4 regions of the Protofrankia sp. Cas3 genome follow, and region 1 is predicted to be linked to each of the others. Evidence: riboswitches for the same ligand, from Rfam matches in the RefSeq annotation. Region 1 holds a riboswitch; each other region holds the start of a gene.
The links. A riboswitch is a leader RNA that binds a small molecule or an ion and turns the genes downstream of it on or off. The one in region 1 is predicted to bind cyclic di-AMP.
Positions count from the first base shown of each region.

Region 2: linked by a shared signal. The riboswitch ahead of U9983_RS22210 (C40 family peptidase) and the one ahead of U9983_RS12435 (C40 family peptidase) in region 1 are both predicted to bind cyclic di-AMP.
Region 3: linked by a shared signal. The riboswitch ahead of U9983_RS25780 (transglycosylase family protein) and the one ahead of U9983_RS12435 (C40 family peptidase) in region 1 are both predicted to bind cyclic di-AMP.
Region 4: linked by a shared signal. The riboswitch ahead of U9983_RS12875 (transglycosylase family protein) and the one ahead of U9983_RS12435 (C40 family peptidase) in region 1 are both predicted to bind cyclic di-AMP.

Region 1 covers NZ_CAUVXP010000054.1:17,660-25,470, reverse strand. Annotated here, with positions in the region: gene U9983_RS12445 (hypothetical protein) at 101-472, opposite strand; gene U9983_RS12440 (peptidoglycan-binding protein) at 768-1,661, opposite strand; gene U9983_RS12435 (C40 family peptidase) at 1,809-2,492, opposite strand; cyclic di-AMP (ydaO/yuaA leader) riboswitch at 2,607-2,765, opposite strand; gene U9983_RS12430 (CHAP domain-containing protein) at 3,155-3,943, shown strand; gene U9983_RS12425 (acyl-CoA dehydrogenase family protein) at 4,096-5,301, opposite strand; gene U9983_RS12420 (amidohydrolase family protein) at 5,541-6,722, opposite strand; gene U9983_RS12415 (ferredoxin) at 7,029-7,289, opposite strand; gene U9983_RS12410 (cytochrome P450) at 7,286-7,811, opposite strand, start outside.
Region 2 covers NZ_CAUVXP010000153.1:5,232-13,042, forward strand. Annotated here, with positions in the region: gene U9983_RS22195 (hemerythrin domain-containing protein) at 1-702, opposite strand, end outside; gene U9983_RS22200 (magnesium and cobalt transport protein CorA) at 1,409-2,599, shown strand; gene U9983_RS22205 (hypothetical protein) at 3,369-3,740, shown strand; cyclic di-AMP (ydaO/yuaA leader) riboswitch at 4,217-4,387, shown strand; gene U9983_RS22210 (C40 family peptidase) at 4,594-5,601, shown strand; gene U9983_RS22215 (plasmid partitioning protein) at 6,135-6,707, opposite strand; gene U9983_RS22220 (MarR family winged helix-turn-helix transcriptional regulator) at 7,005-7,571, shown strand; gene U9983_RS22225 (glutamine amidotransferase) at 7,578-7,811, opposite strand, start outside.
Region 3 covers NZ_CAUVXP010000228.1:666-6,603, reverse strand. Annotated here, with positions in the region: gene U9983_RS25790 (hypothetical protein) at 265-1,089, shown strand; gene U9983_RS25785 (hypothetical protein) at 1,181-2,032, shown strand; gene U9983_RS25780 (transglycosylase family protein) at 2,132-2,689, opposite strand; cyclic di-AMP (ydaO/yuaA leader) riboswitch at 2,694-2,866, opposite strand; gene U9983_RS25775 (ABC transporter ATP-binding protein) at 3,130-3,927, opposite strand; gene U9983_RS25770 (ABC transporter ATP-binding protein) at 3,924-4,859, opposite strand; partial or broken gene U9983_RS25765 (ABC transporter permease) at 4,856-5,938, opposite strand, start outside.
Region 4 covers NZ_CAUVXP010000057.1:8,680-16,490, forward strand. Annotated here, with positions in the region: gene U9983_RS12875 (transglycosylase family protein) at 240-1,037, opposite strand; cyclic di-AMP (ydaO/yuaA leader) riboswitch at 1,043-1,215, opposite strand; gene fbaA (class II fructose-bisphosphate aldolase) at 1,439-2,476, opposite strand; gene U9983_RS12885 (hypothetical protein) at 2,619-3,083, shown strand; gene U9983_RS12890 (CAP domain-containing protein) at 3,204-4,013, shown strand; gene U9983_RS12895 (NAD(P)-dependent oxidoreductase) at 4,334-5,416, shown strand; gene U9983_RS12900 (GNAT family N-acetyltransferase) at 5,409-5,921, shown strand; gene U9983_RS12905 (nucleotidyltransferase) at 6,156-7,253, shown strand; gene U9983_RS12910 (MMPL family transporter) at 7,306-7,811, opposite strand, start outside.

The DNA.
Region 1 (7,811 bases):
CAGGCCGCGGCGGCCACGCCCGAAATGTTCCGGACGCGGCCTGTGCCGCATAACCGCGGACCCGGTCCTGCCGCGTGCCGATCCCAGCCGGAATCAGATCTCACCCAGGATCCGCAGGCTGCTCCGATCCGCCGAATGCCTGCCGTGATCCGCCGAGGGGCTCGGCCTGCTCCTCGCCCACGGCCTCGGTGCTCCGCTGGTCCTCGGCGGTCGCCTGCTCGGCCCCGCCCTCGGCCTGCGCCGACTGGCCGACCCCCGCTGCGACGCCGACGAGTTCCCGCAGGCGGGCCTCGACGTAGGGCTCGGTGTAATGCGACCTGTCCGCGATCCGCCGCACGAGATCGTTGACGCTGGAAGCGGCTTCGAGATCAGCGGTGCTGACCTGGACGAACTGGTCGAGAATCTGGTGCCGGATCTCCTGCCAGTTCTGCCGCAGATACTGCTCCACCTGCTGCGCCTGCTGCTGCTCCATTCGATCCCCTCCACATCGAGCTGTCATTTACAGGCATAAATCTATGCCACCCACACCAGGAGTCAACCGGAAATCATGATGGTCCTGCCGCCAAACGCAGAATGATGCAAAAATGCGGAGACGGGGTCGATGTCGACCGCAGCACCATTTACCTGGAAAAGCCTTGTTATTATTTGCGCTCCTGACATGCCAGTGGGTCACGAAGCCGTTCAAATGCATCCCGACGGATGCGCTGAAGTCCGCTACTCTCCGCGACAATACAGATAGAATCTGATGATCTATCCGGTAATGGGACCTACGCGGTGAAAGAGAACAGCGCAGCGCGGGTCCGCGCCCCGACCACGCCATCGGCCGCAAGTCCGTGCCGGCGTTGGTATGCCTTGACCGTATTTGTGGTATGTGGCCCGAACTTTCCGTCCGCCACGACAGGGTAGCCACGTCCGGTCAGCGCTCGCTGAATCTGGCGCACGCCGGGACGCCCGCGGTGGGTGTAGCGGACTTCCCGCGCCCGGGGCACTGGATCGGCGACCCGTCGTGCCGGCGCCACGTCGGCCGCAGCGGTCCGGTCCGGCGTAGTGACCGGTGTAGCCGGTGTACTGACCGGCCCAGTAGGACCACCTGGGCCGGTGGGAGCGGCCTGGTAAGTGCCTGTCGCGCCATCACCAGCTGCCTCGGTGGCGGCTGCCGCAGCCCGCCCGAGGTACACGCGGTAGGACCCGTTGGTGTACGTACTCCATGCTCCGATGCCCTGCATGTCGCACACCCGCTTGGCGGCCTGGGCGTTGATGGCTGGATCGAACAGATCTGCCCCGCCGACCCAGCCCGCATGCGCCCGCATGTTGATCTGCCACAGTCCCCGGGAATCCTCGCCATTGGGGTTGTGCGCGTTCGCGTTGCCGCCGGACTCGGCCAGCGCGACCGCGACCCAGGTCTGCAGCGGCTTCCCGTCGCAACCGCCAAGTCCCGCCTTCCTGCCGGCACCGGCGATGGAAGCGTCGGGAACAGGTGTCGCAGCGACAGAACTCGTGCCGGGCGCAGGCGCCGTACCGGCACCGGGCGATGCGGTGGGGTTCGCGCTCGCCGGACCCGCGGTCAGCATCATTCCCGCCGTCGCGCCGATGACACCGGCGGTGGCAGCCACCGCGCCGCGGTTGTACTGGGACTGCTTTCTGTGCCTTCCCCTGGTCATTATCAGATATCTCACTTCAGTATCGTCGATCGGCTCATAGGCGCCGCGCGGACGCACCCGTCACAGCCAAACTGGCGGAATGCCCACGGTGGGGCACGCGGCAGCCCGGCCATGACGGGTCGCATGTCTGTTACCAGCCGAGCCAGGTCACCCCAGGCGACCAACGAGATAACTCGTGGAATAAATCTTCTGAAGCCGGACGACGGTTCCGCTGTGGGGAGCGGCCCACATCATGTCGCCCCCGGCGTAGATCGCCACGTGATGGATGTTTCCGGGCTGCCCGAAGAAGATGAGATCACCGGGTTGCTTGGCATCCCGCGATATCTTCTGCGACGCCGCGTACTGGGCGTCGGTCACCCGCGGCACGCTCCGGCCGAGCTGTTTGTAGATGTACTGGACAAGCCCGGAACAATCAAAGGAGTTCGGACCCTGGGCGCCCCACACGTATGGCTTGCCCGCCTGCTTCGATGCCAAATAGACGATCTTCTCACCAAGACTGGCAGTGGACGCCGCGGAACCGTCCTGCCGCGACGACGCACTGTCCGGCGGTGCCGAGAGGCCGCCAGTCTGGGCCGACACCGAACCAGCGGCCGATGCCGGGTCGGACGCCGAGGGCGCGGCAGCGGCGTCACCGGCAGCGGCGTCACCGGCAGCGGTATCACCGGCCCAGGTCTGCGCGGTGGGGGTGGCACCAATGGTGGCAGTGGTGGCAGTGGTGGCAGTGGTGGCAGTGGTCGAGCCGGCCGGACTGTCAGCCCCGGCGTCGTTCGCCAGTGCGGGGGCCGCAAAAGCGGTCAGAGCGACGGTCCCGGTGGCCGCGGCGGCAACCACCGCACGTGCGGACCGGCGGCGGAAGCTGGACCTGGCGGTCGGTGCACGGTGGCGACCGTGTCCGGACGGAACCCCGTCAGCAGAATCTGCACACGCCTGATATGCAGGCAACAATGATCCTTCCCGTACGCCTGCGAGGTTAGCTGTCGGGTTCGGGCCGGGAAGCCCGGTCAGCGCGGAGATCCGCGGCCGACTTCACCCCGAGGACGGCGCCACAAGGGCGACGTCCGCCAAGTCCTGGTTCCCCCGCTGCTGCCCTGGTGATTACTAGAAGGGAACACCGGACCGAGGGCAGAACTCGGCGTTCGGCCCGGTGTTGCTGAGAGCCCGGCCACGGTAGCGAACTACACGCTGTGACCGCAAGGGCCATTTTCTGCGAATCTCGACGCATGTCGACTACTATGCGTATTAATCATCCGACCGGCCGGTCAGAAGAATCGGATCAAGACCGCCGACCGTGCGTCGAGCTCGGCGGCAGAATACCGACATGCACTGGCCGCGAGGACACGCACGGTGATAGCGATGAGCAAACAGGCCAATCGACGGGGGTGCGTCTTGTCTCATCTGGCAGGGGTTCTGGCAGGGGTTTTGGCATCGTCTTCGGTCGAATCCTTACCATCGGTCCCGGCCGCCAACACGGCGTCGCCGAAAAGGAGTCAGCGATGACGGCTGTGCAACAGTTGGTCGAGCATGCGTTGGCGGAGGTCGGCTACGCCGGGGATGGCCATAACCATACGAAGTACGGCCAGGAGTTCGGCTACGACGGGAATGCATGGTGCGCGATTTTCGTCTGGTGCATGTTCGAGCAGGTCGGGATCAACCTGCCGCTGAAGTCGGCGTACGTGCCCACGATCTGGTCCTGGGCGCGAGCCCACGGCCTGGCCATCGCCTCCACCGAGGCCAACCCCGGAGACCAGATCATCTTTGACTGGACAGGCCACGAAACCGCCGCTGGCAATGACACCCACACCGGCCTGGTCGTCGAACGCACCGGCAATAATGTCGTCACGGTCGAGGGCAACGTCGGAAACGATCAGGTACTACGCAGAACCTGGCTTGCCGGCGGTACACTTATCGCCGGGTGCGTGAACTGGCAGTCGATGTTCAGCGGTGGCCCGCGTTTCCCGCTCGCCCCCCAGAACCCGCCGAACCGGTTCGCCTACTTCCCGACGGTCGCGCGCGGGTCTCTCGATCAGGGCGAGTCAGGCGTGTTCCCGGATCTGCGCCACCCGGTCACGACCGCTCAGAACGCGCTCAACATCGCGACGGGCAGGGAGGGCGACAATCGCCTGCTCTCCCCGGACGGCGCCTTCGGCCCGCTGACGGAGACAGCGTTCCGTGATTTCCAGGCATTCTGCCGGTTGACCGACCCGGCGGTGGCAGTCACCGGTGCGGTCGACCGGACGACCTGGCGCCTTCTCGACTATTTCCTCGACATCAAAGGCCGGTGAACCGACGCCTACGCGATCTTTCGAGGTTTGTGCGATCGACAAGGACTCTTCCGTCGCACAAACCTCGAAAAATCGTCTACCCGGGTGGCGAAAAATCGTCTACCCGGGTGGCCGGGTGGCCGGCAGACGCTAGCCGGCAGGCGCTACGATCGTCATGACGCGCTCGCATGGTTGTCGAGGTGACGGCGGACCACACGACGGGCGATCGCCCAGCGGTGGGTCTCCGACGGCCCGTCATAGATACGGAACGGCCGGACCTCGCGCAGGAAGCGCGAGAGCAGCACATCCCCGGAGATACCGAGGGAACCACAGATCTGCAGCGAACGGTCGACGACCCGCCAGACGGCCTCGGCGGTGAACGTCTTCGCCACCGCGGTCGACTGAGCCCCGGAGCGACCCTGGTCGAGTTCCCAGCATGCCTGCAGGACCAGCCCGCGGGACGCCGCGATATCAATCTCATTATCCGCGATCATCGCCTGGACCATGCCCAGCTCCGCCAGCCGGGAACCGAACAGCCGCCGGTCCGCCGCCCGGGCCACGGCGATATCCTGGGCCCGGGCGGCGATCCCCAGCCAACGCATGCAGTGGGTCGTCCGCGCCGGCCCGAGGCGAACCTGGGCATAGTCGAAACCCTTGTCCACCTCGCCGAGAACCGCGTCGTGCGGCACCAGGCAGCCGTCGAACAGCATCTCGCAATGACCGCCGTACAGGCTCTCGTCGAGGGTCTCGACATGACGGACGATCTTCATTCCGGGGTTGTCCGCGTCGACGAGGAACATCGTCGCTCCACCGCGGTGACCCGGTTCGCCCGATGTGCGGGCCATGCAGATCGCATATGCGGCACCGTCCGCGCCGGTGATGAACCACTTACGGCCGTCGATCCGCCAGCCGCCCGGCTCCTTTGCAGCGCGCGTGGTCAGAGCGGTCGGATCCGACCCCGCTCCGGGCGCGGGCTCGGTCATCGCGAAGCAGGACCGCACCTCGCCCGTTGCCAACGGCCGCAGATACCGCTCCTTCTGCTCGGCCGTCGCGATGGCCTCCAGCATGTGCATGTTGCCCTCGTCGGGGGCGGCGATGTTCAGTGCCAGCGGGCCGAACAGCGAGTAGCCCGCCGCCTCGAAGACGGGTGCGCGTCCGCGCATGTCCAGGCCGTGCCCGCCGAACTGCGCCGGCACGTGCGGGGCGAAGAGCCCCGCGTCCTTCGCCGCCTGCTGCAGCCGCGCCCGCATCGCGTCACCGCCGCGCGCGGCCACGCCTGCGAACGCCTCCTCCTCGGGGACGACGACGCTGCGCACGAACTCGGCAGTGTGTCTGGCGAGTTCACTGACCACCGGGTCATGGCCAAGATCAATGGACACGTGAACCTCCTTCATACCGGCCGGCGTCGCCCAAAGGAGACCCGCCGCGGATCTGGCCGAGAATCGTCAGTTTTCCGTCAGCAAAGCAGGCCGGTCGACTCGTGCACAAGGAACAGGCGCCATTGAAGATCAAATCGTGAACAAGGCTCGTCAACATTGTTGACTATCATGTGTGCACGCGGACGGCCCGAACCAACCCGCACTCCGCGCCCACCGACGGCGGGCCCGGTCGGGCCGGATCAGTCCAGATGGTAGATGCGGGCGGCGTTGTCGTGCAGAATCTTGCGCAGCGCGTCGCCGGGCAGCTGCGCGAACGCCTCCGCGACGAACAGGTCCGGCCGGATCGCCGCGCTCGCCGGGCCGGGCGACATGCTCGTCGGGTGCGGGAAGTCGGTCTCGTAGAGGAAGTTGTCGGCTCCGAGAAGTTCGATCGCCTGCCGGGCGGTCTCCCGCTCGAACCAGAAACAGCCGAAGATCTGGCGCTGGAAGTACTCGCTGGGCAGCAGGTCGTATTCGGGGTGTTCGATCGGGACGCCGCAGTTCCTCCACTGCCAGTCCAAAGCGGCGAGGGCGTAGGGGAGCCAGCCGATTCCGCTCTCGACCGAGACGAAATTCAGCCTCGGGAAGCGGTGGCAGATCCCGGCACAGATGACGGTCGCGATGGCACGGGCGTTGCCCATGAAGAAGGAAACCCCGACCGAGGCGTAGTTCGCGTGGATCCCGTTACCCGGGAAGTTCTTCTCGATCAGGGACAGGTCGCCCGATGCGATGTGGAAGTTCACCGGAACGCCGAGATCCTGGGCGGTCGCCCAGATCGGGTCCCAGTGCGGATCACCGAGCAGCGGCAGACCGAAGAAGTCGGTCTCCTGAGCCATGATCACGCCCCGGTGCCCCATCGCGACTGTTCGTTCGATCTCAGCGACGCTCGCCGCCAGATCCCAGAAGGGCAGCGCCGCCATGGGCAGCAGCCGGGACGGGTCCGCGCTCGCCCAGTCGGTCTGGTAGTCGTTGTACGCCTGGATGCAGCGCACCATCAGTTCGGGGTCCTTGAGTCCGAGGAACCTCCCGGTACCGAACCCCGCCACGTTGGGATACAGCACCTGCGCCCAGATCCCGTACTCGTCCATTTTGCGCAGCCGATCGGGGGCGTTCCACAGCGCCGGGTCGACGTCGGCGAGGCGCCGGGGATGCTTCGGCGGGAACTCCGCCCAACCGGCCATCGCTCCGCCCGCGGTGGCCGACAGGCGCGCGTCGCCGAAATACCACGCCTCCTCCTGGAGGTCGTCATCCCAGCGGACGTGCGGAACCAGATCACCCCACTTCGCCGTGGAGATCCGCGACGTCCACAGATCGGCGGGTTCGATCACATGGGTATCCGCGTCGATCACTCTGATGCCATCGGTCACTGCCGTCCCGGCCATGACGCCGCTCCCCTCGAGGTCTTCGGGAGACGCCGGATGTCACGACGCGCGTCCCGGCCGCACTCTGATGTGATCTATACCTTATTTCTTATGAGGAAATCCGACAAGCGGTCCCGGAAATGTAGCGCGGACGCGATTTCCTCTCGCCGAACGGAAAGACCGGTCCACATTGCGGCCTCGAACGACTTCGGCTACCGCAGGCACTGACCCGGTCACCTGGGCGACCCCATCGAGTGCCGCCCAGGCGCCGACCCACGGCGCACGCGTCCGGCTCACGCGGCCCGATCCACCCAGGTACCTCACCTGTCAGACGTCCACCGCCGGCCCCGGCGGACCGGCCGCGACCGTGATCGCGTCTTCCGGACACGAACTGGCGCCGAGCCGGGCCGCTTGTGCCCGGTCCGCGGTCACCACGAAGGTGACGCCGCGGGGGAGGCAGAAACCGTCGTCATCGGTGTCGAACACCTCCGGAGCGAGCGAATAGCAGCGGCCCTGCCCGGTACACCGGGTGGGGTCGACCATGATCTGCACGGTGAGCCGCTCCCCCGTTGTCGGATCGGCGGTCATGACCGGTCCCAGACCAGCGGCAGGGCGACCAGCCCGGCTGCACCACCGCGCTCCAGCACCGGCTCACCGCCCGCGATCCGGTAGTCGGGGATCCGCCGGTGCCACTGCTCCAGCGCAACCGCCATCTCGGCGCGCGCGAGATGGGAGCCCAGGCACCGGTGCGGTCCGGCGGCAAAGGAGATGTGCCGGTTGACCGCACGGTCGAGATCGACCTGGTCAGCGTCTGGAAACGAGCGCGGGTCGCGCATGGCCGCACCGAGCAACAGCAGCGCCATGTCCCCCTTCTTCATCGGGCAGCCGTGGAAGTCCACGTCACGGGTGATCTTTCGGCCATCCTGGATGATCGGGAACGCCCGCAGGAACTCCTCGACCGCCGTCGGCACCACCCCCGGTTCGGTCGCCACCCGTCGACGGTGCTCCGGCGTCGTCGCCAGATGGTGGAACGCATAGCTCAGCTGGCTCTTGACGGTGTCGAGACCCGCAAGCACCAACACAACGCACATCTGCAGAATCTCGTCATCA
Region 2 (7,811 bases), on a different contig from region 1:
GCTGGCGGCACCAGAGGCACCAGAGGAGACATCAGTGCTGGCGATGCTGGCAGTGTCCGGAGTCGGAGTCGGAGCCGGAGCCGGAGTCGGACGTCCGAGCAGGTACCAGCCCCACAGTCCCGCCGGCGCTGGTGCCCGGATCCGTCCACCCGCGGCAACCCGGGCATCCATGGTGTCGAGGACATGATCCCAGCTCCCGGCAAGCCGCAGGACGAGGCCTCCAACCACAGCGGAGCGGGGAATGTACGGGTGGGGGCGGGTGGGCGCCCGCCGCATCGCCCGTCGGAACGACATGATGAGCCGGCGACGCTCGTCCGGGGAAAGTGTCTTCTCGAGGTCGGCGACCAGAATGTCCTCAGCGGCGATGTGCTGCTCCTCGAGCTCGGCCAAGCGCTCGCGCAGCGTTCCCATCGACTCGCCCGGCCGGTGCACGTCGCCCTGGATGTGCTGGGAGATGCCACGTAGCACCGACGAGGTTTCCCGCCCCTGGGCACACAGCTCCGCGATACGCGGCCGGCTGTCCGGGAGGCGGCGGCGCGCCACCGGGTAAATCGAGGTCTGCACCGAGTACATATGTGCACTGATCGCCGCAACCGCGGTATCGGCAGCCCGCAATGCGCGTCTGGGGTCCCCGGAGGTCGCCGCTTCGGTGAAGGTCAGCTTGACAAGCTGCGTCGCATCGTCATGGGAGGCGCTGATCATCTCAAGGAGGGACGTCTCGCTCGGATCATTCCGTTCGCCGACCCCGGGATCCCTGACTGGTCGTCCATCTCCCGGCCCCGTCGCGGATCCCGGCCCCGTTGTGGATCCCGGCCCCGTTGTGGACGTCATCGCCACCCCCACGCCTGCGTACTTCCACGGTGCGACGACCGAGCCGACAGCAGCGAATTCGGCACGCTACGGTCGACCGTCGACGGTCATCAGTCAAACTGTACGCTCAACGTTTCAGCTCCGCTATTCACCCGACGACACCAACGCAAGGTGCGTGCCCCGGCCCCGCGAGGCCGCGCCCCTGTTACCGGGCGCTCTTCGGGAACGATGTGAATCTGGTGTTGTGGCAGGAGCATCAGATTCACATCGTTAAGAACGCCTGGCAGTAGGGGCGTGGGTCAAGGAGTGGGGCTGGGGCGGGTGGGATCGCGAGGTGCGAGGAGGGGCCACCCTGGTGGTGGGTGTCGACCGACGAGCCGGGGTACCCGTGCATCGCGCAGCGATGGAAGGGTAGCGCTGCGGCGAGGTGCGTGCCCCGGTGCCGCCACGCCACTGGCACGCCACTGGCGCTGCCACGGCACGGCACGGCACGCCCCTCTTGCCGGGCGCTCTAAGCCCGCTCGAAACACCCGGCACCAGAAGAGGCCAGACCGACAGACCTGGCGACCGGCAGGACCATCAACGGAAGGAACCGGAAGTGAGCGACGAGCATGTCGATGACGACACCGGCGATCGGCAGGACAGGCGGTACCCGTCCGCACCGCATGCAGCCAGCCATCCGTCGACCCCGGCGGGATGGCTGGCGGGCGCCCTGGCCAGACCAGTATCCCTGGTCCGAATGGTCCCCAAACGGCGCCGCACCCGCCCTGAGGACCCTTCGACACCAACCGGCCGGGTGGTCGCCTGCCACGTCTACCGGGACGGCGCTCGCGACCCGCAACCTATCCACCACACCGATGCCCTGCGCGTCGCCCGGGACCACCACCGCGGTGGTTTCGCCTGGCTCGGCCTTTACGAACCGAGTGCGGCGGATCTGTCCAATATCGCCGATGTCTACAGCCTGCATCCCCTCGCCGTCGAGGACGCCGTCACCGCCCACCAACGGCCGAAGCTGGAACGATACGGGGAGACGCTTTTCGTTGTCCTCAAGACCGCCTGTTACGTGGAACACGAGGAGCTGACCGCGACATCGGAAATCGTCCACACCGGCGAGGTGATGGTATTTCTCGGACGGGACTTCATCGTCACGGTCCGGCATGGTGAACATGGCGGGCTCCAAGCGCTGCGCAGCCGGTTGGAGAAACAACCAGAAATGCTACGCCTAGGACCGTCGGCCGTCCTCCACGCCATCTGCGACCAGATTGTCGATGATTACCTGGTCGTCACCGAAAAGATCGAAGTCGACATCGACACCATCGAGGGCTCGGTCTTCCGCCGCTCGACCCGCCCCGACGCCAGCAAGGTCTACCAGCTCAAACGCGAGGTGCTTGAGCTCAAACACGCCGTCACGCCACTTGCCGCTCCGGTGCGGGCGCTCACCGAGCCGGGCGTCGGCAGGATCCCACCGCGGATTCAGGAGTACTTCCGTGATGTAGCCGACCACCTCGAACTGGTCACCGAGCGAATAGCGCGATTCGATGAACTGCTGTCGTCGATCATCCAGGCAACCCTGACGCAGGTGACCATCGCGCAGAACGAGGACATGCGCCGTATCAGCGCCTGGGTCGCCATCGCCGCGGTTCCGACGGCGGTCGCCGGCATCTACGGAATGAATTTCGATCATATGCCGGAGCTGCGGCAGGCCTGGGGATACCCAGCCGTTCTCTGTCTGATGGCGACGATCTGCTTCGCGCTGTATCGGTCCTTCAAGCGCAACGGCTGGCTGTAATCACAAATAAAAAACCCAGGCGACAAGAACCATACAACAACGACCACGCATCAAGCCGATGGTGTAGTCTATTACGCCCGTTGAATCACCGGGATCAGGTCACTGCAACCGACCGCCTCACCCGTGAACCCGGTACGGTGAAGAGGAAAGCCGCTGGCCGAAGGTCGTACGATCATGATACCGCTCGCCCGGCCACAGGCCCCGGGCAACCTGAGTCGGGGTACCGGCTGCCCCGGAGAGGCGAGAGTAGATCGGTGCCCCGAACCGGGCAAATCCAGGTGGATTACGGACCTACCAGGCCCCGCCGTGCGGCCATCGCAGGGCGTGGGTATCACCCGTTCGGACTATCACCAGGGGTGCTGCGGGTCACGCCCGGCCGCTGGGTGGATACCACCGGAGCGCCCTGCCGTCCTCCCGTTCGGTCCTACCCCTCCTGAGGACGGCGACCCATCAGGACTACCGTCTCGCTTTGATAGCTATTTCCGACTATGCAGTTCCGATATATCACCCGACGACGGGATTCACGAAGACCACGGCGTCGGCTACCGTAATCGGCTGTGTCGGCCCTTCGCGCGGGAACCCACCGTCAACCGCCGTCCCAGCGGCCGGCCAACGGCAGACGGCTAGGACTGCGATCACACCCCGTGCTGACCCTTGCAACGGACCTGCATGACAACGGTCACATCCCCCGCCGCGCCCACGACCTGACGTGTCTCAGCACACGGGACGACATCCGTGACATGGCCCACGACGTGCACGACGCGGTCCGATGACCAAACCGACGTACCCGGTTCGCAATGATCTTATCGCGGAGCTGGTAACAAGGTTGGACCAACTTGATCAGCTCCTCGGGCGGCTGGAGGATGCTGAGCGCCAGGCCGCGGACGCCAGCGAGCACCTGATGCGTACCCGGCGATGGCAGGAGGACACGGTCCGCGCGATTCAGGATGAGCGGGCGCAGATGCGCACTCATCAGCGGGCCCTGGACGATCTCGCGGACCGCGCGCAGGCCGCCGTCGAAGCCCTGTCCGGCCATTACCGCTCCCTGCCTGCCGAGGTTCACCAACTCGCGGTCGAACTGCACGTCCTGGAGACCGCCGGCCTGCTCTCCCGCCGCGCGACCCGCGCCCGCCGCCACTGACCCCGGGCCGCCACAGCCCCGGGCCGTCACAGCCCCGGGCCGTATGGCTCACGCGGGATGCGCCCCCACGGGATGTAGGAGCGAGACATCTCATAGCGATCGACACTATCCGTGATCGGATGACTCTACCAAGGCGACAATTTTCACTACTACATGGCAACGAAAGATAACTATCGGCGCTCGAGTGCCCCCCGCCGCCAGACTGCCGTCGCTATGGCGTAATGTCATCTTCCGCATCCTGTGGGTCACGGCATCGGGCGCCTCAGCCAGGCGGCCTGCCGCCCGGACCAACAGGTCAGGGCATGGCGGCGAGCTGGTCGGCATGGAGGATGGGAGGAGCCGATATGGTCACTTCTGTGAGCACTCGCCGTAGTTGTGAGGGACTAGTGTTTACTGGCACCATCCTTTTGAACTAGTCTCACCCCGACGTCACGACAACACCGGGCCGAACGCCGAATCCTGCCCACGGTCCCGGTGTCCCCTCCGAGTCGTCACCAGGGCAGGAGCGGGGGACCCATCCTCCACCGGACGACACCGAGCCGCGGTGCAGTCCTAGGGGTTAAGCGAGCTGTGCGACGGTCGCACGGCCCACCGGGCAGCCCAGCCCGAACCCGACAGCTCACCTCGCAGGCGAACGGGAAGGATCACAGCCTTGTCTGCGCCCGATGTGCAGCTTGATCCGGCAACATGGTCATATTCGTCGTTGCCGACAAAGTCGCCAACGAGATCGGCAACGACGTCGTCTCTGCGACCGCCTGCCGACATGACCGGGCGCTCAGCCCGTGGCAGGCACCGCGCGCCGGCTCCACCGTCGGGAACAAGTCGCGTCCGAGCCCGGGCCGCGGTAGCCGCGATGACAACCGGCACGGTTGCCGTGTCCGGTGTCGCGCTCGCCGGCTGCGCCCCGACCGACACCGGTATGGACGAAACCTCGGTCAGCTCGCGGATCACGCTAGGATCGCAGTTCGGAAGCCAGGCCTCCCTCGCAGGCCTGCGCACGTCGGTCATCAACCCGGCCACCTCGGTCGGCCCCGGCTCCATCACAAGCCAGGTGATCGATCAGGCCGACCTGCACCCGAAGTCGGCTGTCGCGCTGAAGGTCACCAATCCGGACGTCTCCGTGCAGGCCGACCAGCCCATCGACATGGGCTTCGCCCTCGAGGACGGAACGACCCACGCGCCGCTGCCGAACCAGCTCATCAAGGTTCAGGTGAAGCTGCCTGACGGCTGGGCGACATTCAAGCACCTGTACACCAACGAACAGGGCTTCGCCAGCTACACAGCCAAGATTCTCACCACGACACAGATCACGGCTATCTTCGACGGCACCGACGCCCTGCAGTCGGCGCACTCCTCGAACATCGGTACGATGACTGTGATGCCTGGTCCAGCCCCGGCAGTCCCGGCACAGGCGCCTCTATCGGTGGCTCGTAGCGTTCTTCAGGCATCCGGCTCCAGCGGGGCCAGCACGATATCACCGAGTACGATCGATGCAACGATATCCGCAGGCTCCCTCGGTCTACGGGCTATTTATCTGGCGGCACAACAGGCCGGTAAGCCCTACGTGTACGGTGCAGAGGGACCTTACGCATTCGACTGCTCCGGCCTGGTTCAGTATGTCTTCAAACAGCTGGGGCGCAGCCTTCCTCGTACGGCGGAAGCTCAATACGAGGCAACGACCCGAGTATCGCAGTACAACAAACAGCCCGGCGACCTGATTTTCTTCGGTGCACCTGGTAACATTTACCACATGGGCATCTACGCCGGTGATGGCAAGATGTGGGTAGCCCCAAAATCAGGTGACGTTGTCAAACTCGAGGCTATCTGGACCACGTCGTACTCGGTTGGCCGCGTCAGCTAGCGTGCAATCACAGTCCCAACGCCCTCTCGGGGGCCAAGGAGCCTGGTAGGTCGGCTCGTACGTCGGTACCGGCGACAGCAGCTTCCATCCCGGTCATGTGAAACGGTTAACGCTCCTTCAAAACACAATCGGGTTCCGCGTGTCCTCCCCCTCCGGTTACGCGTGAACCTCGCCGCCAGGTCGGTGCTGTCGAAATCGGCGCTGATCTGGCGGCCCCAAACCACAACTGGATGTCTCCAAGGACTTCCGCTGGTCGGAGCGAGCCAACCCCCCCGGCTCGTAATGCCCGGCGGAACGCGGGCTTCCGCTGGCCTTGCGCACTGAACCCCCCCCACAGTGCGCTCGGCCGGCGGGAGTCCAGAACTCCCGCCGGCCGGCCGCGCCACCCCCCCGGCTGAGCCGGCCGGCGGGAAGTCAATCCGGTGATGACACGAAGCGTGCCCAGAGACAGAGCTGGTGGTTCCAGGATCTCTGGAGATCCTGGAACCACCAGCCGCGCGAAACGAGCCATCAGCGCGCGACCTTCGGTCGCTCTAGCCCCTGATATCTTTCGAAAACGTCCACAAAGCAGCGGTCGTGGCTTCGTCCCATTTCTGGGGCAGAAGCTTGACATGAACCTGCGAAGGGCACGCGGGCGCCGGTCCGACCGTGTTCACCGCCCCGACCACCGCAAACAGTGGCTTCTGCGCGGAGTCAAGCGAGCTGCAGGCGACCGTAAGGGCCATGCGACCGCCTTCTCCCCCGCCCCAGATGTAGATCCGGGACATGTCGATGTTCGATCGCTCCTGAGCGACGTAGCGGACCACGTCCCGCAGGTACTGCACATCCGGGCCGTTGACCTGCCAGCTGCTGGCCACCGCCTCCGGGTACACCAGGGCGAACTTCTGGCGATCTGCAAGCGCCGACGCGTTGCTGGCCTTCTCGATCGCCGCCATGTCGCTGCCGTCGTCAGCTAGAACGAGGACCAACGGCACCGGCTGCCTGGGCTTAGGGGCGGCATGTACCGCAAGCTCACGGCCTGCCGACGCGTAGCCCGCCGGAATCGCGGCGCGCTCGGTCTTCACCGTGGGTGAGCGGTACGTATAGGCGAGGGCAACCACGACCACGGCTACGACGATCAGCGTCCGTCGACGGTTCTTGGTCCACAACGCTTTCCCGACTTTGAGCGGATTCGATACCACGAGCCAACCGAACCACACAGACGCCGCCCGATTCGGCAGATTCGCCGTGTGGCGTGCACGAGTCGGGCACCGCACCGGCGATCTGGCCCGTACCCCGGCGGCCGACCCGGGGACCCGGAGATCCGCTACGGTGACCCGGCGCCACCTGGTTCGTCCCAATGGTGTATCCACAAGGTTCTGTGACGCCACCGGCGGCGGACACGGCGTAGGGATGAGGCCGACGTGGACGATGAACAGACACTCGATCACCAGGCGCTTGAGAAGATCGAACATGAGCTGGCCGTGCTCGGCCGCCGGGCCGAGCGGTTCCGCACAGCCATCACGGACGAGTCCGGAGCGGCCCTCGACCGATCCGCCTATCTCCTGCTCAGCCACCTGTACGATCACGGTGCGCTACGGCTGACGACCCTCGGTGCGGTGTTCGCTCTCGACATCTCAACGGTGAGCCGCCAGGTAGCCGCGCTGGCAGCCGAGGGCCTGGTGGAACGCGCCACCGACCCCACCGATCGCCGGGCCAGCCTGGTGACCCTGAGCGCATGCGGACGCGAGCGCTACGTCGTCACCCGGCAAGCGCGGGTGACGAGCCTGCGCAGCCTGGTAGGCACCTGGGAAAAGGACGAACGCGACAGCTTCGGGATGCTTCTCGGCCGCTTCAATACGGCGCTCGCCGAACGTGACCGTGCCGGCGTTCCGCCGCCCGACCAGCGCCCCCCCACCCGATCCGGGTCGCCACAGCCCCGGGGCGCCACAGCCCCGGGTCGCCACAGCCCCGGGTCGCCACAGCCGTAACAGGGTTCAGGCCGCGACGTCGAGGGCACGCAGGCGCGCCTGACGCAGAATCTCCGCCTCAGGCGGGCCGAACAGCTCCGGCAGCGGGCCGTGTACCCAGGACAGCAGCAGATCGGCAAGTGCGGGGTTCTGCGCGAGCACCGGACCGTGGAGATACGTACCGAGCACGTGGTCGTCCACGATGCCGTCGGTCTGATCCGCGGTGCCGTTACCAACGCCCTTGCGTACGACGCCGAGCGG
Region 3 (5,938 bases), on a different contig from region 1:
TACGGATCGAGCACACCCGGGCGTTGCCGCTGCGCTGAGGGATTTCTCCTCGCCAGGTCTGCGACAGCGGTACCTGAGGGCGGCCGGGACCACCCATTTCGGGTGGTCCCGGCCGCCGTCGGGAAAGGCCTCGACATCTGCCCGTGGGCACGCCGCGCCGGGGGCGCCGGAGTGGTCGTCATCGGCAGATGGTTAGATCATCAGGTGTTTGTTGTTGCATACCTGTCCGCTTTTGGTTGTGCTGTGTGCTATGGGGCCGGTTCGGTGCTGCAGTCGGTGGGCGCGCGCCGGCTTGTCACCGCCGGCGCGCTCGATCCGCGTCTGCTGCCACGGCTCGCGCGACAGCTGCCCTACCTGATCGGGCTGGCACTCGACCTTGTCGGTTGGCTGCTATCACTGGTGGCGGTGCGATCGCTGCCGCTGTTCGCGGTCCAGGCGACTCTCGCCGGCAGTGCCGGCGTCACCGCGGTACTGGCTGCGGTGTTCCTGCGCAGCCGTCCGGGACCGGCGCAACTGCGCGCGCTGGCGGCGCTCGGTGTCGGCCTGATTCTTCTTGCTCTCACCGCGCAGCCCGCGCCGCCGCGTCCGGTGGGCACCATCGCGACCATAGTGATCGCGCTATTCGTTCCCGTCCTGGTTGCCGCCAGCGCGGCGGCGGGCCGATCCCTGCGGGGAGAGCGCGCCGCTGTGGTGCTCGGAGCGCTGTCGGGGCTGGCGTTCGGCGGGACCGCGCTGTGTGCACGGGCGTTGGACGCCGATCACACCCTCGGCGCTATCCTCACCGACCCCCTTTCCTGGGCACTACTGGCCTACGGTCTGCTCGGGTTGAGTGCGTTCGGAGCCGCGTTGCAACGCGGCTCGGTGACGCTTGTCACCGCCAGCCAGGGCGCGGCGGAAACCCTCATCCCGGCCGCGATGGGGTTTGCGCTGTTGGGGGACCAGGTCCGTCCGGGCTGCCTCCCGCTTGCTGCGATCGGGTTCGTCGTCGCCGTGGCCGCAGCGGTCGAGCTGGCGATCCTCACCCCACCCGAGCAGCCGTCTGCGCCACCTCAGCCGGATTTGTTACCATCCGTCAGCCGGACACGGTGACTAAGAGCGACCGGCAATAGGGGACGCGGCGTCGCGGGGGTCGTCGACCCGGTTGGGGATGCGCGGGGATAGCTGTGCCATCGTTGCCACCATGGCGACAGGTCAACTCCAACAGAACGTGCTTCGGGACCGTGCTCGACGCGCAATGAGCAAGGTCCCGGAAGTGACGGCGTACTTCTGGATCACCAAGGTGCTGACCACCGGCATGGGGGAGACGACGTCGGATTACCTGGCCCACCAACTCAGCCCGATGATTGCCGTCGGTCTCGCCGGCGTGTGCTTGGCGGCCGCGCTGGCGCTGCAGTTCTACGTCCGTCGATATGTTGTCTGGATCTACTGGACGGCCGTTGTCATGGTCAGTGTGTTCGGCACGATGGCCGCCGATGTCCTGCATGTCGGATTTGGCATTCCGTATCTCGTGTCAACCGCCTTCTTCATGATCGCGCTGGCCGCCATCTTCACGGTCTGGTATATGAGCGAGAAGACCCTGTCCATTCACAGTATCCACACCCGTCGTCGTGAGGCGTTCTACTGGGCCACGGTCATGGCGACGTTCGCGCTCGGTACCGCCCTGGGAGACATGACCGCGACAACCGCGCACCTGGGCTATTTCTCCTCGGGTGTGATGTTTGCCGTCCTGATGGCCGTCCCGGCCCTGGCCTACCGGCTGGCTGGTCTGAACGGGATTTTCGCCTTCTGGTCTGCCTACATCGTGACCCGACCGCTCGGTGCCTCCTTCGCCGACTGGATGGGGGTGTCCCATGGTCGCGGTGGCCTTGAACTGGGCACCGGGCCGGTCAGCCTGGTTCTGGCGATTGTGATCGTCGGTTTCGTCAGCTTCCTGGCGGTGACCCGCAGGGACGTTACGCACCCGTCCGTGCCTGGCTGGCCCGTAACCCCCGCACGCGGCGACGATCCGGCGGATGCCGGCGGCGTCTTGTAGCGCGATCTAGTCGTACCGGCTCGTGGCGGAATCCGGCGAGCGGTCGGGCGCCGGATGACGCCCGACCGGAGTGCCGGTGGTTTCCTTTCCGTCTGTTGTCTAGCCGTCAGTCGGCTGGGTGCTCTGGTACCAGGGCGACCAGTATGAATGCCGGTGGTGGCTAGCGGCAGAGGGAGCGTCGTCGGCTGGGTTTCCGCTCCCGCTCCCACTGCCGCTCCCGACCGAGCCCGCCGACGGCGACTGTGTGGCGGTCGGAGCCGTGTTGGCGACGCTGTCGACCTTTCCAGACCAGCACGACTGCGATGAAACCCACGGCGTCGTGCCCTGCTGGGCGTACAGCATCCGGGCGCGGTTCCACTGCTCGGCAACGGAGGCGTTCTGCGGCAGACCGGTCCCGCCGACTGACTGCCACGTGCTGGGAAGGAACTGGAACAGTCCGCCGGCGCCTATCGAATTGACGATTGTCGGGTTGCCGCCGGACTCGCACTGAGCAATTGCCGACAACGTCTGGTCGTCCGACGGTGCCGCGCTGGCGGGCCCCGAGATTCCAATGCCGACACCGCCGACGGCGGCGGCGAGTGCCGGAATGGTGATGAGCGCGCGGGTGTATCTGCTGGTTGCTCTGCTGCCGCGATGGCGGGCGCGCGAACGGGACATATAAATGCCCTTTCCCCACGCCTACGAGGTGAGCTGTCGGGTTCGGGCTGGGAAATGCCCGGCCGCATCATGCGGCTTCACCCCAAGGACGCCCGCTGGCGCCCGGAAAGTGGTTCCCCCGCTCCTGCCGTTGGTTTGACGATCATCGGACGGGGCAGGACTCGGCGTGTTTCGTCCGATGCGCGCCCTCGTTGCGAAGGCACGGCGGAACCCTATCGGCTACCGCTGGTCGGCCGGCAAGGGGTGGTGAAGAAGCGCACAGTCGAACATCGACCATTGATTTCGGTACCGATCACCATTAATACGCGTGCGCGCGCGTTCATTTTAACCAGCCAGCATTGATGGAACGTTTCCGTGACATGGGAACCACATTTTGACGCAGAGCTTGGTGCGCTTTGTGGACAATCGGGTCGACCGGGTGGCGCCGACGGCGGGGCCGCCTACTCAAGGCCGGCGGATGCGCATCGGGTATCCACGAGCGCCGGATCTGTGCCGGCGTTGTCAGCGCCGGGCTGGTCACCGGCCGGGCCGGGAGCCTCGCCCAGATAGCTGGACGTGACGAGATCATAGCGCTGGCCGAGTTCGTCGGCCGTGCCCTCGACCCGCAGCCGGCCCCGGGAGAGCACGTAGCCCCGGTCCGCTATCTCGAGTGCCATCGGCACGTGCTGCTCGACGAGAAGAATCCCGCAGCCGGTGTCGTCGACGATCCGGCGCAGCACGGGGAGCAGGCGCTCGACGATGACCGGCGCCAGGCCGAGGCTCATTTCGTCGATCATGAGCAGTGCCGGTTCGGTCGCCAGCGCCCGGCCGAGCGCGAGCATCTGCTGCTCCCCGCCGGACAGCAGCCCGGCCGGGCGGCGCAGCAGGTCCGTCAGGGCCGGGAAGTAGGCGAGAGCACGCTCGGTGTGCGCGGCCCGACGGCCACCGGCGAGCCGCAGGTTCTCCCGAACGGTCAGGTCCATGAACAGTGCCCGGTCCTCGGGGACGTGCGCGAGGCCGCGTCGAGCGAGGACGTCCGGGCGGGCACCGGCGATCGAACGGCCCTGGAACCCGATCGTCCCGCCGATGACCGGTAGCAGACCGGATATGGTCAGCAAGGTGGTCGTCTTGCCGGCGCCGTTCGGACCCAGCAGAGCGACGATCTCACCGGCGTTGACCCGTAGGTCGAGCCCGTGCACCACCGGGATGCCGAGGTACCCGGCGTCGAGACGGCGGATGTCGAGCAGGGCGTCGGTCACGGCGTCCCTTCGTTTTCGGTCATATTGGTCATGTCAGCTATATCGGTCAGCTCGATCGAGTCGGCCGGCTGCCCGGCGTCCCGGTCGGTACCGGCCTCCGGGCTGGATCGGGTGCCGAGATACGCTGTGATCACTCGCTCATCCGAGCGGATCTCTTCCGGCGTGCCCCGAGCGATGATCTTTCCGAACTCCAGTACGTAGACCAGGTCGCAGGTGCCGAGCACGAGGCCCATGTCGTGGTCGACCAGCAACATGCCCAGGCCGGCGTCAGCCAGCCGGCGCAGTTGCGTGCCGAGCCGGGCGCTCTCGCCGGTGTCGAGTCCGGCGGCCGGCTCGTCCAGGCAGACCAGAAACGGCCGGGTGGCCAGCGCCCGCGCGACTCCGACGAGCTTGCGCTGCCCGTGCGAAAGCTCCGTGGGCAGCCGGTCAGCGACCGACCCGAGGTCGAGCGCGGCCAGCGCCTCGGCGACGGCGTCCGCTTGGCGGCGGACCGGCCGTACCGCGTCGGCGAGAAACGACCACCAGCGGGCGGGCTCGGCCGCGACCCGCAGGTTCTCCGCGACCGTCAGCTCGTCGAACAGTTCCACCGACTGCCAGGTGCGGCCGAGACCGGACCGCGCGCGCCGGTGCGCCGCCATCCGGTCCAGGCGGGTCCCACCGAACCGCATGGTGCCGCCGCTGATCGGTGTGAAGCCGGTCAGGGCATCCAGGAGGGTGGTCTTGCCGGCTCCGTTCGGGCCGATCAGACCGACCAGCCTGCCGGGTTCGACGGTCAGGCTCACACCGTCCACGGCGGTGAGACCCCCGTACCGTACGGTCAGCCCATCGACTGTCAGCGCCCCGGCGGAGGCCGCCGCGTTCGCCGGAGCCGTGCGGCCGGGACCGCTGAGCGTCGACGCCGAACGGCTGATCCCGCTGGTCGATCGGGTCACTTGGCACCTCCCACGACCGCATCGCCAGCCGGTCGCGTCCGAGCTCGCGTCCGGGGCCCAGCCGCGGGCCGATGCCGGCGCAGCAGGCCGTCGGCTGTCCGGGCGGTGTCACGCAGGGCTCCGGCGATTCCCTCCGGGTTCCCGACGGCGGTCAGCACCAGACCGATGCCGCCGATCAGCAGCGAGAATTCGCTGCCGACCCCGAAGACGGTCTGCGTCGTATAGAAGGCGACCCCACCGGTGGCCAGTAACCCGCCGATCACAGCACCGCTCACGCTGGTGATACCACCGAGGTAGGCGAAGGCCAGAACGGTGAGCGAGGTGAAGACGTCGAAGGTGGGCGCGGTCAGCGAACCGTACTGGTAGCCGATCATCGCTCCGGCGACTCCCGCAATGAAGGACGACAGCCCGAAGGCCAGGATTTTCGTCGCCGCCACGTTCACCCCGGCGGCGGCGGCCGCCCGCTCGTTGCCGCGGACGGCGAGCATGCGCAGGCCCGACGTACCGCGCCGGAGGTTGGACACGGCGAGGCCGAACAGCACCACGATGACCAGCAGTGCCAGCCCGAATCCGGCGCTGGGCAGCTTCCCGTCACCGAGAAAGAACGGATCGTTAGGGCCGAAGCGCAGGCCGAACAGGGCCGGCGAGCTTACCGGTGCGCCTGCGCCGCCCTTGCCCTCCACCCAGTCGTTCTTGAACACCAGCTCCTCGATGGCGACGGCGGCCGCCAGCGTCACCACTGCCAGGTTCACGCCGCGTACGCGCAGCGCCGGTACCGCGGCGGCGGCTCCGAAGACCGCGGCGACCAGCGCGGCCAGCAGTGGGGCGATCGGGAACGGGATGCCCGCCCCGTCGGCGAGTTTGCTGACCGCGAAACCGGCGACTCCGGCGATCGCCATCTGGCCCAACGAGATCTGGCCGACGAAGCCGACCAGCAGCACCAGCGACAGTGACAGCAGGACACCGATGAGACTGTTGATGATGGCCCCCCGCCAGCCGAAACTCAGCGTGCACAGGGCGATGGCGGTGACAGCGGCGGCGACGGTTGCCAGGGGCACCGCACCGCGTGGAGTGGGCGA
Region 4 (7,811 bases), on a different contig from region 1:
TGAACTACACGGACCTGGTTTTCACCACCCGAATGGGCTACATGGCCCAAAGACAACACTCTACCCGGCGATTGGGGTGACCCCGATGGGGGGTCGTTTGTGCTGGCTTCTCGTAACACCGAGTGATCGGGCCGGTCGCCGTAGTGCTTTTCTGTTGTGTTTGTTGTCACGCAGGTGGGACCGGCCCGACTCGTCCTCGCGGGGTCTATATCAGTTCGCGGCCGTCAGCTGCCGGCTGTTCAGGTGAAGGTGACCCCCCAGGTCTCCGGCCCACAGATTCCGTCGACCGCCAGGCCCTTGTCGGCCTGCAGGCGGCTGGCCGCGCCGGCCGACTCAGGTCCATACCGACCGTCAATTTGGATCTTGTAGCCAAGACTGTTCATCTGGTGCTGCCACGACCGAACGTCCGACCGCACCTGATCGACGAGGTCGGCGGTAAGGGGCGTCGCATCAGCGGAGTTCGACGAGATGTCCGTGCTCACCGTGCGCCATTGCCAGCGAGAGGAACCGCTCCTGCCGTACGAGGGTGCCTGCGACGAGTCGGTGTCGGATGAGCTCGAGTCCGATGCGCTGGTGTCCGGTGCATCCCTGCCGCTGTCGGCGCCCGATGCGCCGGGACTTGCGGTGCCGGCCGGGTTGGTGCCGCCCCCGAGTTGGTCGGCGCCCATGCCCTTGCCGCATGCAGGCCACTGGCCGAAGCCGGAGCGGGCGGCGAGCTTGATCGCGGCCTCATCCTGGGTGCCGGGCGAGGCAGCGCTGGGCAGGCCGGTGTAGCCCAGGCTCTGCCAGGTGCCCAGCGAGAACTGGTACGCGCCGTAGTAGCCGTTGACGGTGTTCGCCCCGTAGTTACCGCCGGACTCGCATTGGCGAAGCCCCTCCCAGGTCGTGGCGGCGCTGGCCGGTTGGGACATCGCGATACCGCCACTGATCGCGGCGACCAGGGCCGGGGTCACCACCATGGCCCTGGTACGGACCCGGACCCGGGCCCGAGCCCGGCGAACTCCACGATGTCGACCACGAGAACGTGTACTGGACATATTGGTAATGCCCTTCCCCACGCCTGCGAGGTGAGCTGTCGGATTCGGGCTGGGACTGCCCGGCCGCTTTCACGGCTTCACCCCGAGGGCGCCCGATATCGACGTCCGAAAGTGGGTCCCCCGTTCCTGCCGCAAGTTTGGTTTTCGTCGAGCGAGGGCAGGATTCGGCGTGCCGCCCGACGTGTCCCCATCGTATCGACGGGCACGGCGCAGACCATAACCAGAATTGCTGGTGGCTGAACAAGCCGTGAATGCGGTTCGTGACTATGCGCACATCGCGCTGTCCACTCTTGCCGTTCCTCGAGATCGACTGCTAACGCGCGCATGCGTGCGCTCAGCTTGCTTGCCGGCGGCCGAAGGAGGCGCGAAACGCGATGTCGCGCCTCCTTTGGCCGGATGGGTCAGCTGGTCAGCGAACGCCCCGCCGAGCGCAGGTCTGCGCAGGCCTGCGCGACACGGGCGGCCATACCGGACTCGGCTGCCTTGCCGTAGCTGCGTGGGTCGTACTGCTTTTTCACACCTACTTCGCCGTCCACTTTCAGTACGCCGGCGTAGTTCTTGAAGACATGGTCGGCGATCGGCCGGGTGTATGCGTACTGGGTATCGGTGTCCACATTCATCTTGACAACGCCGTAGTCCAGCGTCTCGCGGATTTCGGCCAGGTCGGAACCGCTACCGCCGTGAAACACCAGGTCGAACGGTCTGGCGTCGACTGGCAGACCGAGCTGCTGCGCGACATACTGCTGCCCGTCCCGAAGGATGCTCGGACGGAGTTTCACATTGCCCGGCTTGTATACACCGTGCACATTTCCGAAGGTTGCGGCGAGCATGTAGCGGCCCCGTTCGCCGGTGCCGAGAACCTCGGCGGTGCGCCACATGTCCGTCGGCGTGGTGTAAAGTTTCTCGTCGATCGCACCGACGACGCCGTCCTCCTCGCCGCCGACGACACCGATCTCCACCTCCAGGATGATCTTGGCCTGGTGGCATTCGATCAGGAGGCCGTCGGCAATTTTGAGATTCTCCTCCAGCTCGACTGCCGATCCGTCCCACATATGTGAGTGAAACAGCGGATCCCGCCCTTCGCGGAGAACCCGGTCCTTGGAGATCGCAAGCAGGGGGCGCAGATAGGTGTCGAGTTTGTCCGCGGGGCAGTGGTCGGTGTGCAGGGCGATATTGACCGGATACGCTTTGGCGACATGGTGGGCGAACTCGGCGAGTGCTTGCGCGCCGAGGACCATGTTCTTCACCCGGGTGCCGGAGAGGAACTCGGCACCGCCGGTGGAGACCTGCACGATGCCGTCGCTGCCGGCATCGGCGAAGCCCTTCAGGGCTGCATTCAGGGTCTCCGATGACGTAACGTTGATCGCCGGGTAGGCGAATGCCTCGGTCTTGGCCCGGTCAAGCATCTGTGCGTAGACGTCCGGGGTGGCGATGGGCATGGTTGTGGCTCCTGTGGGCAGTAGGAGTTGCGTGTCCGTTAGGTCGATAATTGGCCGATTTGGATATGAACAGCGGACTGGAGTCGCGCGAAGGGTACGATGATCGAGCCTTCGGGGGCAGACAGGCTCGAATCGTGCGAGTGTGGATGGCCTGTCCGGAGCGGTGCTCTATGCCGTCATCTTCACGCTCGTCTTCGTCGACAGCGGCATCCTCGTCGTTTTCTGGCTGCCTGATGACACGATCCTGGTCGCCGCCGGCATGCTCGCGGCCGACCCGGATGCGGGCGTGTCGTCTGGTGCCCCCACGCCCGGGATCCCGCTGGTCGCGACCGCTGGCGCCGTAATGGGTCATGTTAGCGCGCTGCCCTTGGACGGGCCCCGTCTCGAACGGCGTCACGTCCGGATACTTGCCCGTCCTGATGTGTCCTACCAGCACTTTGGCACTCTGGCCCCGCATGTGGCCCGGTTTGTCCGACGGGTGCGGACGTTTGCCCCCTGTTGCCGGGCGCTCCTGGGCGTCACCCGGGGCAGCCGGCCAGGGCCGTTGGTCGCCCGTCCGACACGGCATGTCGTCGGGTGGATCCGAGGTGGCGCCACACTGGCCTGATCTGCTCATGATTATTCGGTTAAAAGCGATACGGGATGGCTCACCGTGCCTAGTACTCGCTACCCTTGTCCCGGATGGAGGGGGCATAGCGCGGGGGGGACCGACCACACGGAAGGTTCCATGGTTCGACATCGCAAGCACCGCCGTTCCCGGCAGGGATGGTCCGGCGCCGTCCTGGCAGTCTTCGTTTTCGTTCTCGCCACCGTCGGGTTGCTCCTGGCCCAGCTCGTCCACGGGGGAGGGCCCGCGGCCGCGACCAGTCCTGGGGCGTCGTCCCCGGCCCTGGTGTCCTCGACGTCACCGGTTGATCCCGCGCAGGGGTCTGTACCGCCACAGACCGTCGATCGTGGCACGGTTGGTGAGACCGTTCACATGCGCACCGCTGTCAAACCTGGCGGGTGGCCGTGGGCGGCGTCGCTCCCACCGAGCTCGCCGCCGTGGTCCACACCGGTCGCGGACGCCACGGCGGGCGGCCCGGCGGCCACAGCCGCTCCGGTCGCTCCTCCTACAGCGGCTACGCCGGGTACCGCCACCGAGCCGACATCGGCAGACCCGGCTTCCCAGGTGGTAGCGCTCACGAACGCCGAACGGGCCAAGGCCGGCTGCGCTGCGCTGACCGTCGACTCCAGGCTGACCACCGCGGCGCAGGCGCACAGCGACGACATGGCGACGCATAACTACTTCAGCCACACGAGCCAGGACGGGCGCACGCCCTTTCAACGCATGGCTGCTGCCGGGTACCAGTTCTCGATCGCCGCGGAGAACATCGCCGCTGGGCAGCGCACTCCGACCGAGGTCATGGTGGGCTGGATGAACAGTTCCGGGCACCGGGAGAACATCCTCAACTGCTCGTTGAAGCAGATCGGCGTCGGTTACGGCACCGGGGGCAGTTACGGGACGTACTGGACGCAGGATTTCGGGACGCCGTAAGAGCGATTAGAGAGCTACTTAGAGTAAGATGCCGGTGGTTGGGGTGCGGATGCCGGCGCTGCACCGGGCTGGTGGCCGCGGCCGAGTCGTCGCGGCCGCCGGTGCCTGAAACCCGTTACTCTTGGGCTCCGATCACGTAGGGTCGATATCGTGCGACCGGAACGACCTGTCTGCGTGCTCGGCGTGACGGTACGTTAGGCCTGTCTGATAGACCTTGAGGTATCCGGGTGTCGTCTTGGCGGGGAGTCCGGTGGATCGGGAAGCGATCTTCCGGGAAGGCCGATTACCGGGATCGGGGATCTGCCGGGTAGGTCCCAGGGGTGAGAGGGGACGACGTGGCTCGCGCGGTGGTGACCGGCGCCGGGGGATTCATCGGGGACGCGGTCGTGCACGAGTTCCGCCGACGCGGCTACGATGTTGTGCCGATAGACGTCCGCCGTGGTCCTGGCATCGTCGTGGCCGACGTCACCCATCCCGGTGACTGGGAGAAACTGCTCACCGGGGCGGATCTTGTCGTGCACGCGGCGGCCGTCGGCACAGGTGGCGGTGGCGAGCTGGCCGCGGTCCGAGCCGGCGTGCCGAGCCGGCCGATACCGGTTGCGGACAGTGAAATGCGTAGGATCACGGTAGCCGGCACCACTGGCGTGTTGGACGCATGCCACCGCGCCGGCGTCGGTCGCGTTGTTCACATGTCCTGTGTGAGTGTGCTGGGCCCTTCCTTCCCTGCCGACGCTGACGAGGCCGTGCCCGTCACCATGACCGGTCTGGCGCGGGCTGACGCGCTGGCTGCGGCCGAGCACGCAGCCGTGGCCGCAGCATCCCGCGGTCTGGCGGTGACGGTGCTACGGGTCGGCGACGCGTACGGACCACGGGCCGGTCGATGGACCCTGTGGCCGCTGCTGCTGTTGCGGGCCGGCCGCTTCGTCCTGGTGGACTCCGGCCGCGGGATCCTGAGCCCCGTCCACGTCGACGATCTGGTGTCGGCGGTCGCCGCGGTCATGGACTGCCCGGCGGCGGTTGGTGAGATCCTGCATGTCACGGGTGGGGCGGGTGTTTCGGCATCCGACTTCTTCGGCCGATACGCGCGGATGGCCGGCGTGGCCTTGCCGGGCTCGGTGCCGGCGGCGTTTGTTCGTGCGCTCGACTCGGCGGACCGGCTGCTGGTCGGGCGCAGGTGGTTGTCCGGACGGGTGAGCTCGCGTCTACACCCCCGAGCCTATGTTGATCTTGGACCGCTCGCGCTGGCTGAGCTGGCCCGAACGGGCACCTACTCGATCGCCAAGATCAGAAACCTGGCCGGCTGGGCGCCCCGCGTCGGCCTCGACGAGGGGATGGCACGCACCGAGGTGCTGCTGCGGGAGCGGGGACTGCTCGGCGTCGTGGAGCCCGCCCGCCGTGGGTGAAGGGCCGACCCTGACGACATCGAGGTTGCTTGCGCTTCCCCTGACGGTGTGGAACGCCGGCTTCGTGGCCGAGGAGCTGGGACCGGTGCTGGCGGGCGCGTGCCTGCACCAGGCGCAGGGGATCGCTGTCGACGTCGCCGATGATTCGACCGATGCGTTGCGGCGTGATCTGCGTCGCCGGGCCGGCGGAGGGCGTGGCGTGATGACCTGGACGGTGCGTGGTGAGGACTCGGTGGCCGTCGGTCTGCTGGCGGTGGACGCCGTCGACCGGCGGGCACTGGTGTCGGTGTCCATCGGGCGTCCCTACCGGCGCCGGGGGTACGCGACCGAGGCCCTGCGGGCGCTGGCCGGCTGGCTGGAGTTCCGCGGCCAGGTGGTCGTCGAGGCCCGGGTGCGTGTCGGTGACCGAACGGGTGAGCGCCTGGCCGTGGCGACCGCATTCGTGCCCGCGGACATCGTGCTGTCCGGTGGCTGGCGGGTCTGGTTCCGGCCGCCCCCTCCGTAACGTCACATCCGCCGCCTCACCACTTCCGTAATTCCACCGGATCTGTGACTTTAGGTAACCAGACTGGCCCCGATGTTTGCCCCGCTGCAGGATGCGGCACCATAGATGCGATGTCGCGAATGGGACGGTGTGAGCCAGCCGCCCAGTTCACGCGTCCGTGTCGGTTGGCCATCGGCGCGTGTCATGGATGGGGGACCGTACGGTTGGCGCGAAGGTGCCTGGGAGGTTCTCAGAGTGAGCGTGGAAACCCGGCGTGAAGTCGCACCCGTGGACAGTCCGGACGTGCCAGGCCTGATGCGGCCGCGTGGGTCTGAGGTCACATATGATCATTTGATCATTCCGCCGCACTGGCGCCGTTCGGACGAGACCGGGCCAGGAGCACACAACCCGCTGTTCCCGGATGATCCAGGGGTCGGTCCGCTTAACCCGCAGACCGGTCCCATCACAGGTGCGATGACCGGTCCTCTGCTGGTGGGCACGACCGCGCGCGCCTTCGCCAAGCTCGACGACCTGATCCGCCTCAACGTCGACGACCGCGCGGTCATCGACGCCCGTCGGGACGACGCCGAGCAGGCCCTACGGGCGATCTTTCCACCGCGCTGCGCGCTGCCGCTGGTCGGTGTGGCTACCATCGGTTCCGCAGGGCGCGACACGATGATCCGCCCGCTGGACGAGGTTGACATCTTCGTGGTGTTCAGCGCAGCGAACAGCGCCTGGAAGCGCTTCCGCTGGGACTCACGTGACCTGCTGCTCTGCGTTCGCAACGCGATCGGTGGCGAGCGCATCCAGACGATCGGCACGCGTGGCCAGGCCATGCGCATCGTCTACAACTCGGCGCCGGACGTCCATCTCGTGCCTGCCTTCGACCATCCACGGGCAGGTTACGTCATGCCCGACTGCGTCGGCGGCTGGCTGCCGACCCGGCCGGAGCGGCACGCGAGCTGGATGGCGGATGCCGGCCCACGGGTCGCCTCGGCGGTTCGGCTGCTCAAGGCGTGGAATCGGGTCTGCGGCAGCCATCTGCGTTCGTTCCACCTGGAGGCGCTCGCGGGCAAGGTTCTGATCAACCGCGGGCTGAACACCCGGCAGGCGCTGGCGGAGGTCTTCCGGCACGTCGAGAACAAGGGGTTCACCGCCTACGACCCGGCGGAGGTCGGCGGCGACCTGTCGACCTACCTGCAGGGGGACGACTGCGACGCGCTCGCGGAGTCGGTGCGGTTCGCGCGCGTCCACGCTGATGATGCTGTTGAGGCGGAGCAGGCGGGTCGGCACGAGGATGCCGTCAACCTGTGGCGGCAGGTTTTCGGGCCGGAGTTTCCGACCTTCGGGTAAGAACCCGTTTTAGCCTGTTTTAGAGCTGGCCGGCGGATGACAGGCGGTGCGATCATGGTTTTCTTCGCACCGCCGGCGGCCCCACAAGAACCTCGTTGCCGACGCTACCTACGCTACCGGGGGGATCGGTGCCGGCTGCCGGTCCCGGCGGCCCCGCAGGCAGCCTTGCCAGGCGGCTCGGCCACCAGATTTTCGGGCCGATGTCGAGCGCCAGCGCGGGCACGAGGATCGAGCGCACCACGAAGGTGTCGACCAGCACTCCGAACGCGACCAGAAAGCCCACCTCCGCGAGCTGCACCAGTGGAAGGATGAACAGCACCGAGAAGGTGGCCGCCAGCACGACTCCCGCCGAGGTGATGACGCCGCCGGTGACGGCCAGCCCGCGGCGCGCGCCTGCACGGGGGCCGAGTCTCTCGGCTTCTTCCCGAACCCTGATCATCAGGAAGATGTTGTAGTCGATTCCCAGCGCCACCAGGAATATGAATCCCAGGAGCGGCAGGGACGGGTCGGCTCCGGCAAAGCCGAACAGCCAGTCATAGGCGAGCGCACTGGCGCCGA